Regions from separate parts of the Microtetraspora glauca genome, predicted to be linked through region 1. Evidence: riboswitches for the same ligand, from Rfam matches in the RefSeq annotation. Region 1 holds a riboswitch; the other holds the start of a gene.
The links. Region 1 has a riboswitch for glycine ahead of gcvP (aminomethyl-transferring glycine dehydrogenase). Riboswitches for the same ligand answer to the same signal wherever they lie in the genome.
Positions count from the first base shown of each region.

Region 2: linked by a shared signal. The riboswitch ahead of gcvT (glycine cleavage system aminomethyltransferase GcvT) and the one ahead of gcvP (aminomethyl-transferring glycine dehydrogenase) in region 1 are both predicted to bind glycine.

Region 1 covers NZ_JBFALK010000007.1:23,550-30,796, reverse strand. Annotated here, with positions in the region: gene AB0I59_RS14665 (DUF5999 family protein) at 62-262, shown strand; gene AB0I59_RS14660 (alpha/beta hydrolase family protein) at 388-984, opposite strand; gene AB0I59_RS14655 (hypothetical protein) at 1,004-1,516, opposite strand; gene gcvP (aminomethyl-transferring glycine dehydrogenase) at 1,631-4,498, opposite strand; glycine riboswitch at 4,671-4,762, opposite strand; gene AB0I59_RS14645 (MerR family transcriptional regulator) at 4,804-5,421, opposite strand; gene AB0I59_RS14640 (bifunctional nuclease family protein) at 5,573-6,043, opposite strand; gene ftsR (transcriptional regulator FtsR) at 6,117-6,773, opposite strand; gene AB0I59_RS14630 (FHA domain-containing protein) at 6,799-7,247, opposite strand, start outside.
Region 2 covers NZ_JBFALK010000006.1:129,167-136,413, reverse strand. Annotated here, with positions in the region: gene AB0I59_RS13575 (ABC transporter ATP-binding protein) at 1-201, opposite strand, end outside; gene AB0I59_RS13570 (PadR family transcriptional regulator) at 198-725, opposite strand; gene AB0I59_RS13565 (L-serine ammonia-lyase) at 906-2,279, opposite strand; gene gcvH (glycine cleavage system protein GcvH) at 2,305-2,694, opposite strand; gene gcvT (glycine cleavage system aminomethyltransferase GcvT) at 2,691-3,776, opposite strand; glycine riboswitch at 3,807-3,906, opposite strand; glycine riboswitch at 3,907-4,004, opposite strand; gene AB0I59_RS13550 (helix-turn-helix domain-containing protein) at 4,062-5,060, opposite strand; gene AB0I59_RS13545 (S8 family serine peptidase) at 5,211-7,247, shown strand, end outside.

The DNA.
Region 1 (7,247 bases):
TCAACCCCAGACGCCCGCCGCCTCGCGCGACGGGCGAACGATAAGACACGGAGCCCCGGCGATGTGCCCTCATAGCCCGTCCTGTCCGAGCGCGGAAGCGAAGGACCGAGAAGCCGCCCGCACCATCGCGGCGCACCCCGAGCAGGGGTGGAGCCTGCTGTGCAACGGCGTCGTCCTCTTCGAGGACACCGGCGAGCTGCTGCCCGACGGAGCGGTCATCGCCCCGCACCGCCCCACCGACCTGGCTTCCAGCGCCGCCTGATCGATCGCGGCCAGGTCACCCGGCTGGTCCGTCCAGCCGGGGCCCTCCCGTCCCTTCACCCGATTCCGCTCGCCCCATCCCCCGTCCGTTCCACCGCTCGCGGTCCCGTGGCCGACCCCCGGCCCTCAGCTCGCTCTCCGGGCCAGCAGCCACCGGGCCACCTCCTCGCCCACCCGGGCGGGGTCCTTCTTCAGATCGTGTCCCTCCCCCGGCAGCACCACGAGCCGCGCCGTGTCGGACGCCGACGGCACGCCGAACGGATCACGATCCCCATTGATCACCAGAACGTCGGTTCCCGCCTGCCGCAGCTCATCCGCCCTGGAACGTTCCGGCTTGCCCGGCGGGTGCAGGGGGAACGCCAGCGCGACCACCGCGTCCGCCTCCACCGCTCGGGCCGTACGGCAGGCCACCCTGGCGCCGTTGCTCCGACCGCCCTGCACGAGCGGCAGCCCCGGATGGCGGGCCCGCAGCTCCTCGATCATCGTGATCCACGACTCGTCCTGCCGGACCGCCGAGCCCGGCGCCCTCGCGCCCCTGAGCCGGAACGGCTGGGTCACCCGGGCGACCGTTCCTCCGATGGCCAGCACGGCATCCCGCACGGCGAGCAGGTCGGGCGCGTCCACTCCCCCGGCCGACCCGTGGGTGAGCACGAGCAGCAGCCAGGGATCGGCCGCCTCGTCCACCTCGACCGCTCCCGGGCCGTGCGGCGTCACAAGTTCCACCGTCCCAGATTCCACCCGGTCACGTTATCGGGGGGCGGACGTCCCTGCTCAGGCGGAGCCGTACCTCCTCGGCCAGCGCCGCGTCGGGGTGGGCCAGGCCGTACCGCCAGACCGTCTCGGCGTCGTCGTCCCGGCCTCTGAGGGGCAGCACCCGCGCGAGCAGCTCAATGGCGAGCGCACCGGTGCCCGCTTCGGCTCCGTCGCCCTCCTCGACCGCTCCGGCGAACTCCCCGCACGCCATGTCGAGATGCGCGAGACCGAGCAGGACCCGCAGCCGTGCCGGATCCGTGACGCCGGGCACGGACAGCGCGCGCAGCAGGAGGTCGGCGGCCTGCCCCGGCTCGCCGTCCTCCAGCAACTGCTCGGCCATCCGTTCGGCGACGGCGGAGAGCCCCGCGGCGCCCTCCGCCCGGTCGGGTGCCTCGACGTCGACCGCGACCTCCGCGAAGATCGCCGCGGCGGCGTCGAGATCGCCCGCCTCGGCCAGCCTGCGCGCGTGGTCGATCTGCCGTCCGGGGTCGATGGCCGTCATGCCAGGCCCTCCATAATCGGGGATCGCCAAGATCCTAACGATCGGCGGGCCCGTGCGGGGAAGACATGCGCATGATGGACGGTTCGGGTCCGCGAATCTTCCCCGCGGGCGTGATCAGTCCTCGTACGCCTCCAGCGGAGGGCAGGCGCAGACCAGGTTGCGGTCGCCGTAGGCCTGGTCAATGCGGCGGACCGGCGACCAGTACTTGTTGTCCCGCAGCGCGGGCACGGGGTAGGCCGCGACCGTGCGCGAGTACGGGTGCGGCCACTCGTCGGCGACCAGGCAGGCCGCCGTGTGGGGCGCGTTGCGCAGCGGGTTGTCGGTCCTGTCGTACTCTCCGGACGCGACGCGGGCGATCTCCTCGCGGATGGCGATCATGGCGTCGGCGAACCGGTCGAGCTCGGCCAGGTCCTCGCTCTCGGTGGGCTCGATCATCAGGGTCCCCGCGACGGGGAACGACATGGTCGGCGCGTGGAAACCGTAGTCGACCAGGCGCTTGGCCACATCGTCCACGGTGACACCGGTCTCCTTGGTGATCTGCCGCAGGTCGACGATGCACTCGTGCGCGACGAGGCCGTCCCGTCCGGTGTACAGCACGGGATAGTGCGGGGCCAGCCGCCCGGCGAGGTAGTTCGCCGAGAGGATCGCCTGCTCGGTCGCCCGGCGCAGCCCATCCCCGCCCATCATCCGGATGTACGCCCACGAGATCGGCAGGATGCCCGCCGAGCCGTACGGCGCGGCCGAGACGGCACCGGTGCCCTTGCCAGGGAGGTAGGGGGCGAGATGGGCCTTGACCGCGACCGGCCCGACACCCGGACCGCCGCCGCCGTGCGGGATGCAGAACGTCTTGTGCAGGTTGAGGTGGCTGACGTCCGCGCCGAACTCGCCGAGCCTGGCCAGGCCGACGAGGGCGTTGAGGTTGGCGCCGTCGACGTAGACCTGTCCCCCGGCCTCGTGGACCCGGTCGCAGATCTCGACGATGGTCTCCTCGTACACGCCGTGCGTGGACGGGTAGGTCACCATGATCGCGGCGAGCGCGTCGCGATGCTTCTCGATCTTGGCGGACAGGTCGGCGAGGTCGACGTTGCCGCTGTCGTCGCAGGCGACCACGACCACGCGCATACCGGCCATGACCGCGCTGGCCGCGTTGGTGCCGTGCGCGGACGACGGGATGAGGCAGACGTCCCGCCCGGCCTCGCCCCGGCCGTGGTGGTAGGCGCGGATGGCGAGCAGCCCGGCGAACTCTCCCTGCGACCCCGCGTTGGGCTGGATCGACACCGCGTCATAGCCGGTGACCTCGGCCAGCCAGCCTTCGAGGGTCTCGACCAACTCGACGTAGCCCGCAGCCTGGCCGATCGGGGCGAAGGGGTGGATCCCGGCGAACTCCGGCCAGGTGATCGGCTCCATCTCGGTGGTCGCGTTGAGCTTCATCGTGCAGGAGCCCAGCGGGATCATCGAGCGGTCGAGGGCGACGTCCTTGTCCTGGAGCCTGCGCAGGTAGCGCAGCATCGCCGTCTCCGACCGGTAGGAGTGGAACACCGGATGGGTCAGGAAGTCGGTGGTCCGGGCGAGGCCGGCAGGGAGCGCGTCGGGGGTCACCCGGTCCAGGTCGTCGATGACCACGCCGCCCGAGCCGCCCTGCGATCCGCCGGGCACGCCGAACGCCGCCCACACGGCCGCAAGGTGCTCGGCCGCCGTCTTCTCGTCGCAGGCGACCGCGACGTGGTCGGCGTCCACCAGTCGGAGGTTGACGCCCGCCGCCTCGGCGGCGGCCACGACCACCGCGGCGCGCCCGGGGACGCGGGCCAGGACGGTGTCGAAGAACTCCTCGTGCACCACCTCGACACCGCCCTCGCGCAGCCCGGCGGCCAGGACGGCCGCGTGGCGGTGCACCCGCTGCGCGATCCGCCGCAGGCCGTCCGGTCCGTGGTAGACGGCGTACATCGAGGCCATGACCGCGAGCAGGACCTGCGCGGTGCAGATGTTGCTGGTGGCCTTCTCCCTGCGGATGTGCTGCTCGCGGGTCTGCAGCGCGAGCCGGTACGCGGGCTGTCCGTCGGCGTCGACGGACACCCCGACGAGCCGGCCGGGCATCTGCCGCTGGAGCCCTTCGCGTACGGCCATGTAGGCGGCGTGCGGGCCGCCGAAACCGAGCGGCACGCCGAAGCGCTGGGAGGAGCCGACGGCGATGTCGGCGCCGAGCTCACCCGGCGACGCGAGCAGCGTCAGGCCGAGGAGGTCGGCGGCGGCGATCACCTGGGCGCCCCGCTCGTGCGCCACCTCGGCGAGTACGCGGAAGCTCGCGACCCGCCCGCTCGCGCCGGGGTACTGCACCAGCACCCCGAAGCACTCGGGCAGCGCGGCGGGATCCGCGAGGTCGGCCTCGACCAGCGTGATGCCGAGCGGCTCCGCCCGGGTCGCGAGGACGGCCTTGGTCTGCGGCAGCGCGTCGATGTCGACCACGAAGACGTCGCTCTTGACCCGGCTCGCCCGGCGGGCCAGAGTCATCGCCTCGGCGGCGGCCGTGCCCTCGTCCAGGAGCGAGGCCCCGGCCACGTCGAGACCGGTCAGGTCGATGATCGCGGTCTGGAAGTTGAGCAGCGCCTCCAGCCGTCCCTGCGAGATCTCCGGCTGGTAGGGGGTGTACGCGGTGTACCAGCCGGGGTTCTCCAGCACGTTACGCAGGACGACGCCCGGGGTGATCGTGTCGTGGTAGCCAAGGCCGATCATCGAGGTCAGCACCCGGTTGCGCCCGGCGATCGTGCGCAGCTCGGCCAGCGCCCGTGTCTCGCTCGCCGCCTCGGGGAGCGCGAGCGGGGTCTCGGTCCTGATCGCCTCGGGTACGGCGACGGCCACCAGGTCCGCCACGGAGGCGTATCCGACGGCCTCCAGCATGCGCGCCTGCTCGGCGTCGGACGGGCCGATGTGGCGGGACGCGAAGGGCGGGCCGGAAAGATCGCGAAGTGGTGACCGGTCGGTCATGGCAAGCCTCCTGGAGCGGTCGAGACCTAGGCGGCGCACGCGTGCGCCTGGTCTCCCCCTCTGTCATCGCGACCAGCCGACCGGCGGCGGGACCACGACCTGAGAGCTTCACCCCGAAGGGCTTGCACCGTCGGTGAGCACGCCTGGTGGACGTGCTGCTTTCCAGAGTTGCCTCTCCCGTGCGGTACGGGATGCCTGAGAGATTCCGGGGAGGGTTGCTCCTTCGGCGCCTCCACTTAAAGAGGTCTCTCCCGCACGGGGTCGCCAGCTTGTGTCACTCTACCGCCTACCCTGAGGCGGGCCGTTCACCCGGTCTTGCGGGACTTCCTGCGTCGTGCCAGCTCGTCGGCCGGATGGTCGGCCTCCGCATCGGAGCCGGACTCTGCGCGCTCGCCGGGCAACTCGGCCAGCGAACCCTCGACCTCGCGCCAGACGCGTCCCAGGGCGATGCCGAACACTCCCTGCCCGCCCTGGAGCAGATCGATGACCTCGTCGGCGGAGGTGCACTCGTAGACGCTGACGCCGTCGCTCATCAAAGTGATCTGGGCGAGGTCGTTCACCCCGCGGTCACGCAGATGCTGTACGGCGGTGCGGATCTGCTGGAGCGAGACGCCGGTGTCCAGAAGGCGTTTGACGACCTTGAGCACGAGGATGTCGCGGAAGCTGTACAGACGCTGCGAACCCGAGCCGTGCGCGGCTCTTATGGTCGGCAGGACCAGCTCCGTCCGGGCCCAGTAGTCGAGCTGACGGTAGGTGATGCCGGCCGCCGCGCAGGCGGTGGGGCCGCGATACCCGATGTCGTCGGGCAGTCTCCTGGGCTGCTCGTCGAACAGCAGTCCTTGTTCACCGGCGCGCTCACGCGCTGACTCACGGACCGGATCATGCTGGTCGGCCGCTTTTCCCTCGCCGCTGCTGACCGCCACTGCGGACCTCCGGCTTTCTCTCATCCCACGGTCTGATCTGGGGGTTCATGAATTACAACCGTGGATTCCCTTGCACCGTAGGACCGGGGACATTCTCAGTCAACGACCCCGCACGGCGCGTCGTGAAGCGTTAAATTCCCGAAATCAACCCCTACCCGGCACGCCCGAAGTCCTCGGGCGTGATGTTGTCCAGGAACTCGCGGAACTTCTCCACCTCGTCCTCCTGGTCGTCAGGCATGCTGACCCCGGCCTCCCGGAGGACGTCCTCGCTGGCGTAGATCGTCGCACCGGTGCGGAGCGCGAGCGCGATCGAGTCCGACGGCCGGGCGCTCACCTCCACACCGTTGGAGAAGACCAGGTCGGCGAAGAAGATCTGATCGCGTAGCGCGACGATGTTGACCGTACGCAGGCGCACCCCCAGCGCCTCCAGCACGTCACGGAACAGATCATGAGTGAGCGGGCGCGGCGGCGGTTCCTCCGCCTGGGCGAGCGCGATGGCCGTCGCCTCGGTCATGCCGATCCAGATCGGCAGGTACCGATCACCGTTCGTCTCCTTCAGGAGGACGATCGGCTGGTTGGTGGGCATCTCAACGCGAACCCCCACGACCTCCATCTGCAACACGGGCGACTCCGTCTCAAAGCGGCGCGGCATATCACCAGGACTTCAACGTAACACCCGGAGCGGGTCGGCCTGGTCACTGCCCCAGAACGCGGCGAACACTGCCACGAAGCAACGCACTGTGCAATTCGAGGAGAAGTCCGGATATTTCCCGAGCTGTCTCATCGGCCTGCCCGATCGCGCCGGGCGCCCGGCGGCGCAGCAGCGGCGCCACCGCCTGCTCGACGAGGCTGGCCTCGCGTTCCGCGGCCGCCCGCACCGCGCGCAGATGGCGGGCGTGCAGGCCGAATCTGGCCAGCGAGCCGACGCTGCGGGCGATCTCCAGGGCGTCCGCGTCGTACCACCGGGCCACGGATGCCACCAGGCCGAAGCTCTCCAGCTCTGCCAGCGTGTCCTCGTCGATGTCGGCGGCCTGGAGCAGGTCCTCACGGCTGAGCCGTACGGGCGGGGCCTCCTGGGGCAGCGCCCTCGGCCGGGCCGCCTGCTCGTCCAGGTTCTCCTTGATCACCCGTAACGGAAGGTAGTGGTCACGCTGCGCGGTGAGGATGTAGCGCAGCCGCTCGACGTCACCATGGGTGAACTTGCGGTATCCCGAGGGGCTCCGCTGCGGCTCGATGAGCCCCTCGCCCTCCAGGAAACGGATCTTGGAGATCGTCACGTCGGGGAACTCGCCCTGCAGTAGCGCGAGCACCTCCCCGATGCTCATGAACGCCCGTAACGCCTGCGCGCTCATGACTTACCCGCCCCTCCCTCAGCGATCACTGGCCTCCAAGGCCACGCGCGAAGAACACCAGCCGGAACTTGCCGATCTGCACCTCGTCGCCCCCCGCGAGGGGGAACTCCTCGATGCGCTCCCGGTTGACGTACGTCCCGTTGAGGCTGCCGACGTCGCGGACGGTGAAGTGGCCGCCCCGCCGGTAGAACTCCGCGTGCCTTCTGGACACGGTCACATCGTCCAGGAAAATGTCGCTTTCGGGGTGGCGACCCGCCGTCGTGAGATCACTGTCCAGCAGAAAGCGGCTGCCCGCGTTCGGGCCCCGCATGACGACCAGGAGGGCGGTGCCCGGCGGGAGCTGCTCGATGGCCGACCTGTCGGGCAGCAGGGTCTGCCCCGTCTCGTTCTCCAGCGCCTCGAGCGAGATGGTCGAGGTGGTGTCGGGAGCGGCCGGCGCCGGAGCGCTCAGCGGCGAACCGCATCTGGAACAGA
Region 2 (7,247 bases), on a different contig from region 1:
GCCCGCGTCGGGGGTGAAGATGCCGGCCAGGCAGTGCAGCAGCGTGGACTTGCCGGAGCCGCTCGGGCCCATGATCGCCAGGATCTCCCCCGCCGTCACGGACAGGCTCGCCTCGCGCAGCGCCTGCGTCCGGCCGTAGGAGCGGTCGATGGAACGGGCCTCCAGCAGCGGGCCCGGCACGGGAAGGGCGTCGACGGTCATGCGCGGCGCACCGTTTCCGCCAGCGCGCCCAGCCGGGCCGTGGTCAGGTCGATCCAGCGCAGGTCGGCGTCCAGGTGGAAAAGGGCATGGTCGGCCAGCAGGGCGTCCACGAGGGCGCCACCGCGTTTGATCTCCGACAACTCGCGCATGCGCCGCATGTGCGTGGCGCGCTGGGTGACCAGGTAGCGCTCCGCGTCGTGGCCCAGCATCAGCGCCAGCACGACCTTCGTGAACAACACCGTCTGCAGGAACGGCTCCGCCGCCACCGGCTCGGCCAGCCAGACCTTCACCTCCTGCTTGCCCAGCGGGGTGATGGTGTAGCGCTTGCGGTCGGGGCCGTCGCCCGGCTCGCTCTGGCCGGCCGTGACCTTGCCGTCCCTGGCCAGGCGGCCGAGCGTCGAATAGACCTGCCCGAAGGGGAGCGGCTTGCCCCTGCCGAAGTAGGTGTCGTAGTCGCGCTTCAGGTCGTATCCGTAGCTGGGCTCGCGGTCCAGGAGGCCCATCAGGGCCAAGGGGACTGTCATGACGGATGACTATATACCGGGGGTATATACGCGGTGTATAGAAGGGCGCGCATGTGGGCCGTTTCCGCGGAGACCGCGTCCGGTCACGGGTTGCCCCGTGCCGGACGTCGCGCCCGCCTGTGCCCGGTTCTTACAGGGTGACCGTGCCGGCCCCGCCGCGCGGGCGGACCGGCGCCCCGGTCAGCACTCGATCACGTTGACGGCGAGGCCGCCCCGGCTGGTCTCCTTGTACTTGTCGAGCATGTCCCTGCCGGTGTCGCGCATGGTCTTGATGGCCTTGTCGAGCGACACGAAGTGGCGGCCGTCACCGCGCAGCGCGATCCGGGCCGCGGCGATCGCCTTGATGGAGGCCACCGCGTTCCGCTCGATGCACGGGATCTGGACCAGGCCGCCGATCGGGTCACAGGTCAGGCCGAGGTTGTGCTCGATGCCGATCTCGGCGGCGTTCTCGACCTGTTCGGGCGTGCCGCCGAGGACCTCGGTGAGCCCGGCCGCGGCCATCGAGCACGCCGACCCGACCTCGCCCTGGCAGCCGACCTCGGCGCCGGAGATCGACGCGTTCTCCTTGAAGAGCACTCCGATCGCACCGGCGGTGAGCAGGAAGCGGACGACCCCGTCGTCGTCCACTCCCGAGACGAACCGCGTGTAGTACGACAGCACGGCGGGGATGATGCCGGCCGCGCCGTTCGTCGGCGCCGTGACGATCCTGCCGCCGGCCGCGTTCTCCTCGTTCACGGCGAGCGCGAACAGGGTCACCCAGTCCATCGCGCGCAGCGGGTCGAGGTCGGCCTCGGTCTGCAGCCTGCGCAGGAGCTGGTTCGCCCGCCGCTTCACCTTGAGGCCGCCCGGGAGGACGCCCTCCTGGGTGCTGCCGCGACGCACCGACTCGGCCATGACCGACCACAGGTGCAGGAGCCCCGCGCGGATCTCCTCGGTGGTACGGCCGAAGGCCCGCTCGTTCTCCAGCATGAGGGCGGAGATCGACAGGCCGGTCTCCGCGCACCGGGCGAGCAGCTCCGACCCCGTGGTGAACGGGTGCGGGAGGACCGTGTCGTCCGGTTTGATGCGGTCGGCGCCGGTGGCGTTCTCGTCCACGACGAACCCGCCGCCCACCGAGTAGTAGATCTTCTCGCGCAGGATCTCGCCCGACTCGGTGAAGGCGGTGAACCGCATCCCGTTCGGGTGGTGGGGCAGTGTGATCTTCCGTTCGAAGACGAGGTCCTCGCCGACGACGAAGGGGATCTCGCGGGAGCCGTACAGGGTGACCGTGCCCGTGTCCCGCATGGCGGCGAGCCGTTCGTCGACGGTGTCCACGTCGACGAGCTCGGGCTTCTCACCGGACAGGCCGAGCAGCACCGCCTTGTCGCTGCCGTGGCCCTTGCCGGTCAGGCCGAGCGAGCCGTACAGGATGACCTCGACGCGCGAGGTCTTCTCGAGCAGACCGTCCTGGTGGAGACCGCGGGCGAACTTGTGCGCCGCGGCCATCGGGCCGCCCGTGTGCGAACTGGACGGCCCGATGCCCACCTTGAACAGATCGAAGACACTGATCGCCATTGATCCATGCCCTTATCTGGAAATGTCAGGATTCACCCGACGTGAGGGTGGTGTACTCGGCGGCGGAGAGCAGGTCCTCCGGCTCGCCTTCGAGGCGCACGCGGAACAGCCAGCCGTCGCCGTACGGGTCGGAGTTGACCAGAGAGGGATCGTCCACGACCGCGGGGTTGGTCTCCACGATCTCGCCGCCGACCGGCGCGTAGATGTCACTCACCGACTTGGTGGACTCCACCTCGCCGACCGCGTCACCGGCCTCGACGTTGGTGCCCACCTCCGGCACCTGCACGAAGACCACGTCGCCGAGCTGCTCCGCGGCGTACGCGGTCACGCCCACCGTCACGGTGAGGCCGTCATCGAGACCGGCCACCCACTCGTGCTCCTTGGTGTAGCTCAGCTCGTCGGGAATGCTGCTCACTTGCTCCTCCTGTAGAAAGGCAGATCAACGACGTCAACGGGTTCATGGCTACCACGGATGTCCACGGCCAGACCTCCCTTTTCGAGAGCGTCCGCGGCGACGTACGCCATGGCGATGGGCTTGCCCAGCGTCTGCGAGGGCGCGCCGCTGGTCACCTCGCCGACGACCTCGCCCTCACACGTGACGGGATAGCCGTGGCGGGGGACTCTGCGGCCGCGCGCCACCAGGCCGACCAGGCGGCGTCCGGGGGCCGTGCGCCCGGAGAGCGCGGCCCGCCCGACGAAGTCGCCCGGCTTGTCGAACTTCACGACCCGGCCGAGGCCGGCGTCGAAGGGCGTGGTGTCCGCGGTCAGCTCGTTGCCGTACAGCGGCATGCCCGCCTCCAGGCGCAGCGTGTCGCGCGCGGACAGCCCGCAGGGCCGCAGTCCGAGCTCCGCCCCCGCCTCGGACAGGGCGTTCCACAGCGGGACCGCGTCCTCGGGCCGGACGAACAGCTCGAAGCCGTCCTCGCCGGTGTAACCCGTACGCGCGATCATGACCTCGAACCCGGCGACCTCGCCGGGGAGCCCCGCGTAGTACTTGAGCCCGACCAGGTCGGCGTCTGTCAGCTTCCCGAGGATGTCCGTGCTGTTCGGCCCCTGGACGGCGATCAGCGCGTAGGAGTCCGACCTGTCCTCGACCCGGGCGTCGTACGGCTTGGCGCGCTCGGCCAGCTCCTCGGCCACCCTGGCGTAGTTGGAGGCGTTCGCGACGACCATGAACTCCTCGGGCCGGAGGCGGTAGACGATCAGGTCGTCCAGCACGCCGCCGTCCTCGGTCACGATCATGGTGTACCTGGCGCGGCCGGGCTCCAGCACGCTCAGATGCCCGACGAGAGCGAAGTCCAGCGCCTCTCCCGCCTGCGGGCCGGTGACGTGGATCTCGCCCATGTGGGACAGGTCGAACAGGCCGGCAGCGGTGCGCACCGCGTTGTGCTCGGCTGACTCGCTGCCGTAGCGCAGGGGCATCTGCCATCCCGCGAAGTCGGTGAGCGTCGCGCCGAGGCTCTCGTGAACCTCACGCAACGGGGTAGATCGGGACATGATCGCACCTCAGGAAGACGGATGACAGCATCCTCCCCCTCTGTCATGGGTGCCTGAGAGCTTCGTCCGTTTCCTTACCCGGACTTTCACCTTCGGCGAGGCCGCGTACGGCCTGCTTTCCAGAGGACACCTGGCCCGCGCGGTCCTTTGCCTTGAGAGGTTCGCGGGGAGGGCTTGCTCCTTCAGGGGACCTGACCGGCTGTCAGGACGCTCTCCCGCACGGGATCGATGGTGTTCTGCCAGCCTAGTGGTCGTACCCCGTCTCGCGAAACCGGTGGGCCTCTCTCAGATCCAGCCGCGCGCCGACGCCTCCGCTCCGGCCTGGAACCTGGTGGTGGCGCCCAGCCGTTCGACGACCGCGGCGATCCGGCGGGTCGCGGTTCGCGCGCTGACCCCGAGCTGCCTGGCGATCGTCTCGTCCTTGAGCCCGGCCTTGAGCATCTGGAGCACCAGCAGGTCCTCCTCGTCCGGCCGGTCGCCGACGGGCGGCCGGGTCCCGGTGAGCGGCTGGCCGCGCTCCCAGTAGGCGTCGAACAGTTCGATGAGCGCGTCGAGCAGGCCGGAGGGACGGATCAGCGCGACGTTGTCGTAGACGCCGTCCACGAGGGGCATCAGCGCCACTCGCCGGTCCACGATCCGCAGCTTGAACGGCAGGCTGGGCAGGAACCTGGACCGCTCACCCTCCTCGGCCAGCCGGAGGAGGGTCTCGAACCGGCCGGGGCGTCGCAGGGACTCCGGGCAGTACACGACCCGGATGTCCACCCCGCGCGCGATCAGTTCCCGGGTGCCGGCGACCTCCGACTCGTTGCTGTCCACCGAGTTGTCGGGCCACCCGATGTAGGGCGGCCGGTCGAGCGCCAACACCTCCGACGTGACCGCCCTGTTCGTCTCCGTCATCTGCCGCTTCACCGCGTCCTCGCCCGAGAGGATCTCCACCAGGCCGGCCGGGTCGGCCCGCAGCCGGCCCGACTGGTAGAGCTGTGCGAAGTCGGCGACCGTGGTCCGGATTTCGGCCAGCCCCGCCTCGGCCTCCAGTCGGCGCCGGTCGATCAGCCATCCGAGCGCCGCCTCCGGCGCCACCGGCTCGTACCTGCCCGGCCTGATCCGTCGTAGCAGCCCGAGTTCGGCCAGCCGGGCCAGCGCGTGCCGTACCCGTGCGGCGCTGACCCGCAGCGAGCCCGCCAGGTCGGTGACTGTGCGGTCGGGGTGGCGGAGCAGGGACCGGTAGATCTGTTCGTCGAAATCGCCGATGCCCACCGCACCGAGCACTGGCTGGTCGTCCACCCACCACCTGACCGGATCGTGACGCTTTTCGCCATATGACCGAAAACGCCAGCACTATATCTCGACAACTGATCCTCACGGGCCGTTCACTTCTAGCTGCCTCCCGGCGACCTTGCTGCAGGGCGGCACCCCCCGTCTCGAAGAGGAGCAATGGCCCGCAACCCCCGACGAGTGAGTGCCTTCGGCGCGATGGCACTCGCCGCCGCCGTGGTGATCACCACGGCCTCGGCGCCGGCTTCGGCCGATCCCCTGACCACCGATCCTCTGACCGCCGGCCCGATCGACACCTACATCGTCACGCTGGCCGAGCAGCCGCTCGCGACCTATGACGGCGGCGTCGCCGGCATCCCCGCCACCAAGCCCGGCAAGGGCAAGAAGGTGGACACCGGCAGCGCGAACGCCAAGCGCTACCGCGACCACCTGAAGAGCAGGCAGGACCAGGTCTCCCGGAGCGTCGACGCCACGCCGGCCAAGCAGCTTTCCGTGGCCTCCAACGCGTTCGTCGCCGAGCTCACCATGACCCAGGCGGCGCGGCTGAACACCACGCCCGGTGTGCTCTCCGTCGTTCCCGACCGCCTGCGCAAGGCTCTGGACGACCGCAGGTCCACCGACTTCCTCGGCCTGTCCGGCGAGTCCGGTCTGTGGTCCAGGCTCGGCGGCACTGCGAACGCGGGCAAGGGCATTGTGGTCGGCGTGATCGACACCGGCGTCTGGCCGGAGAACCCGTCGTTCGCGGCCCCGGCCCTCGACGCCACGGCGCCCACGGACGCCGATCCGTACCGGCCCTATCTGCAGGGCTCGACCGCGGTCATGAAGAAGGCCGACGGCGGCACGTTCACCGGCGTCTGCCAGACCGGCGAGGAGTTCGCCGCCAACCTGTGCAACCAGAAGCTGATCAGCGCCCGCTACTTCGGTGACGCCTGGCTGAAGCGGGTACCGCCGGCCAATCGCGCCGACTACGTCTCGCCGCGCGACGCGCAGGGGCACGGCTCGCACACCGCCTCCACCGCCGCGGGCAACGCGGACGTGCCGGCGAGCGTGAACGGCACCGACTTCGGCCAGATCTCCGGTGTCGCGCCCGGCGCGGCGATCGCCGTCTACAAGGCGCTCTGGGAGAGTGCCGACGGCCAGCAGACCGGCGGCCTGGACTCCGACATCCTGGCCGCCGTCGACCAGGCGGTGGCCGACGGCGTCGATGTGATCAACTACTCCGTGGGCTCCGAAACGGAGTCCCCGGCGGAGGACCCGATCGGGCTCGCCTTCCGCGCGGCCGCCGCGAGCGGCATCTTCGTGGCCACCGCCGGCGGCAACAGCGGCCCGGGTGCCTCGACGCTGGACAACACCATGCCGTGGACGACCACCGTGGCCGCGAGCACGGCCGCGCCGTACGTGGCCGAGGTGGAGTTGGGCGACGGCACCAGGCACCGCGGTTCGAGCACCACGGTCAGCGACACGTTCGGGCCCAAGCCGCTGGCCACGGGCCCGGTGGTCAAGAACGCCTCCGTCGACGACTTCGAGGCACAGGTCTGCGCCCCGAACAGCCTCGACCCGGCCAGGACCGCCGGGAAGATCGTCGTCTGCGAGCGCGGCACCGTCACGCGCCTGGAGAAGTCCGGTGAGGTCAAGCGGGCCGGCGGCGTCGGCATGATCATGGTCAACATGGCCGACGAGGACACCGTCGCCGACTCGCACGCCGTGCCGACCGTGCACATCGGCGGGCCCGGCGTGCCGGCCGTGCTGGCCTACGCGGCGACGGACGGGGCGACCGCCATCCTGCGGCCCGCGAGCGCCGAGGGCGCCGTCTACCCGCGGGTGGCGGGGTTCTCCTCGCGCGGACCGTCGCTGGCCAACCGCGGCGACCTGCTCAAGCCCGACATCGCCGCCCCCGGTGTCTCGATCCTGGCGGCCGTCGCTCCGCCGACGAACAACGGCAACGATTTCGGCTTCTACGACGGCACCTCGATGGCCACCCCGCACATCGCGGGTCTGGCCGCGCTCTACCTGGGCAAGCACCCTGATCTGTCGCCCATGGCGATCAAGTCCGCGATGATGACGACCACCGTGCCGACCAGGAACGCCGACGGTACGGACAGTACCGACGCCTTCGCGCAGGGCGCGGGCAACGTCGATCCGGCCCGGATGCTCGAGCCCGGCCTGGTCTACGACTCCACGGAGCAGAACTGGCTC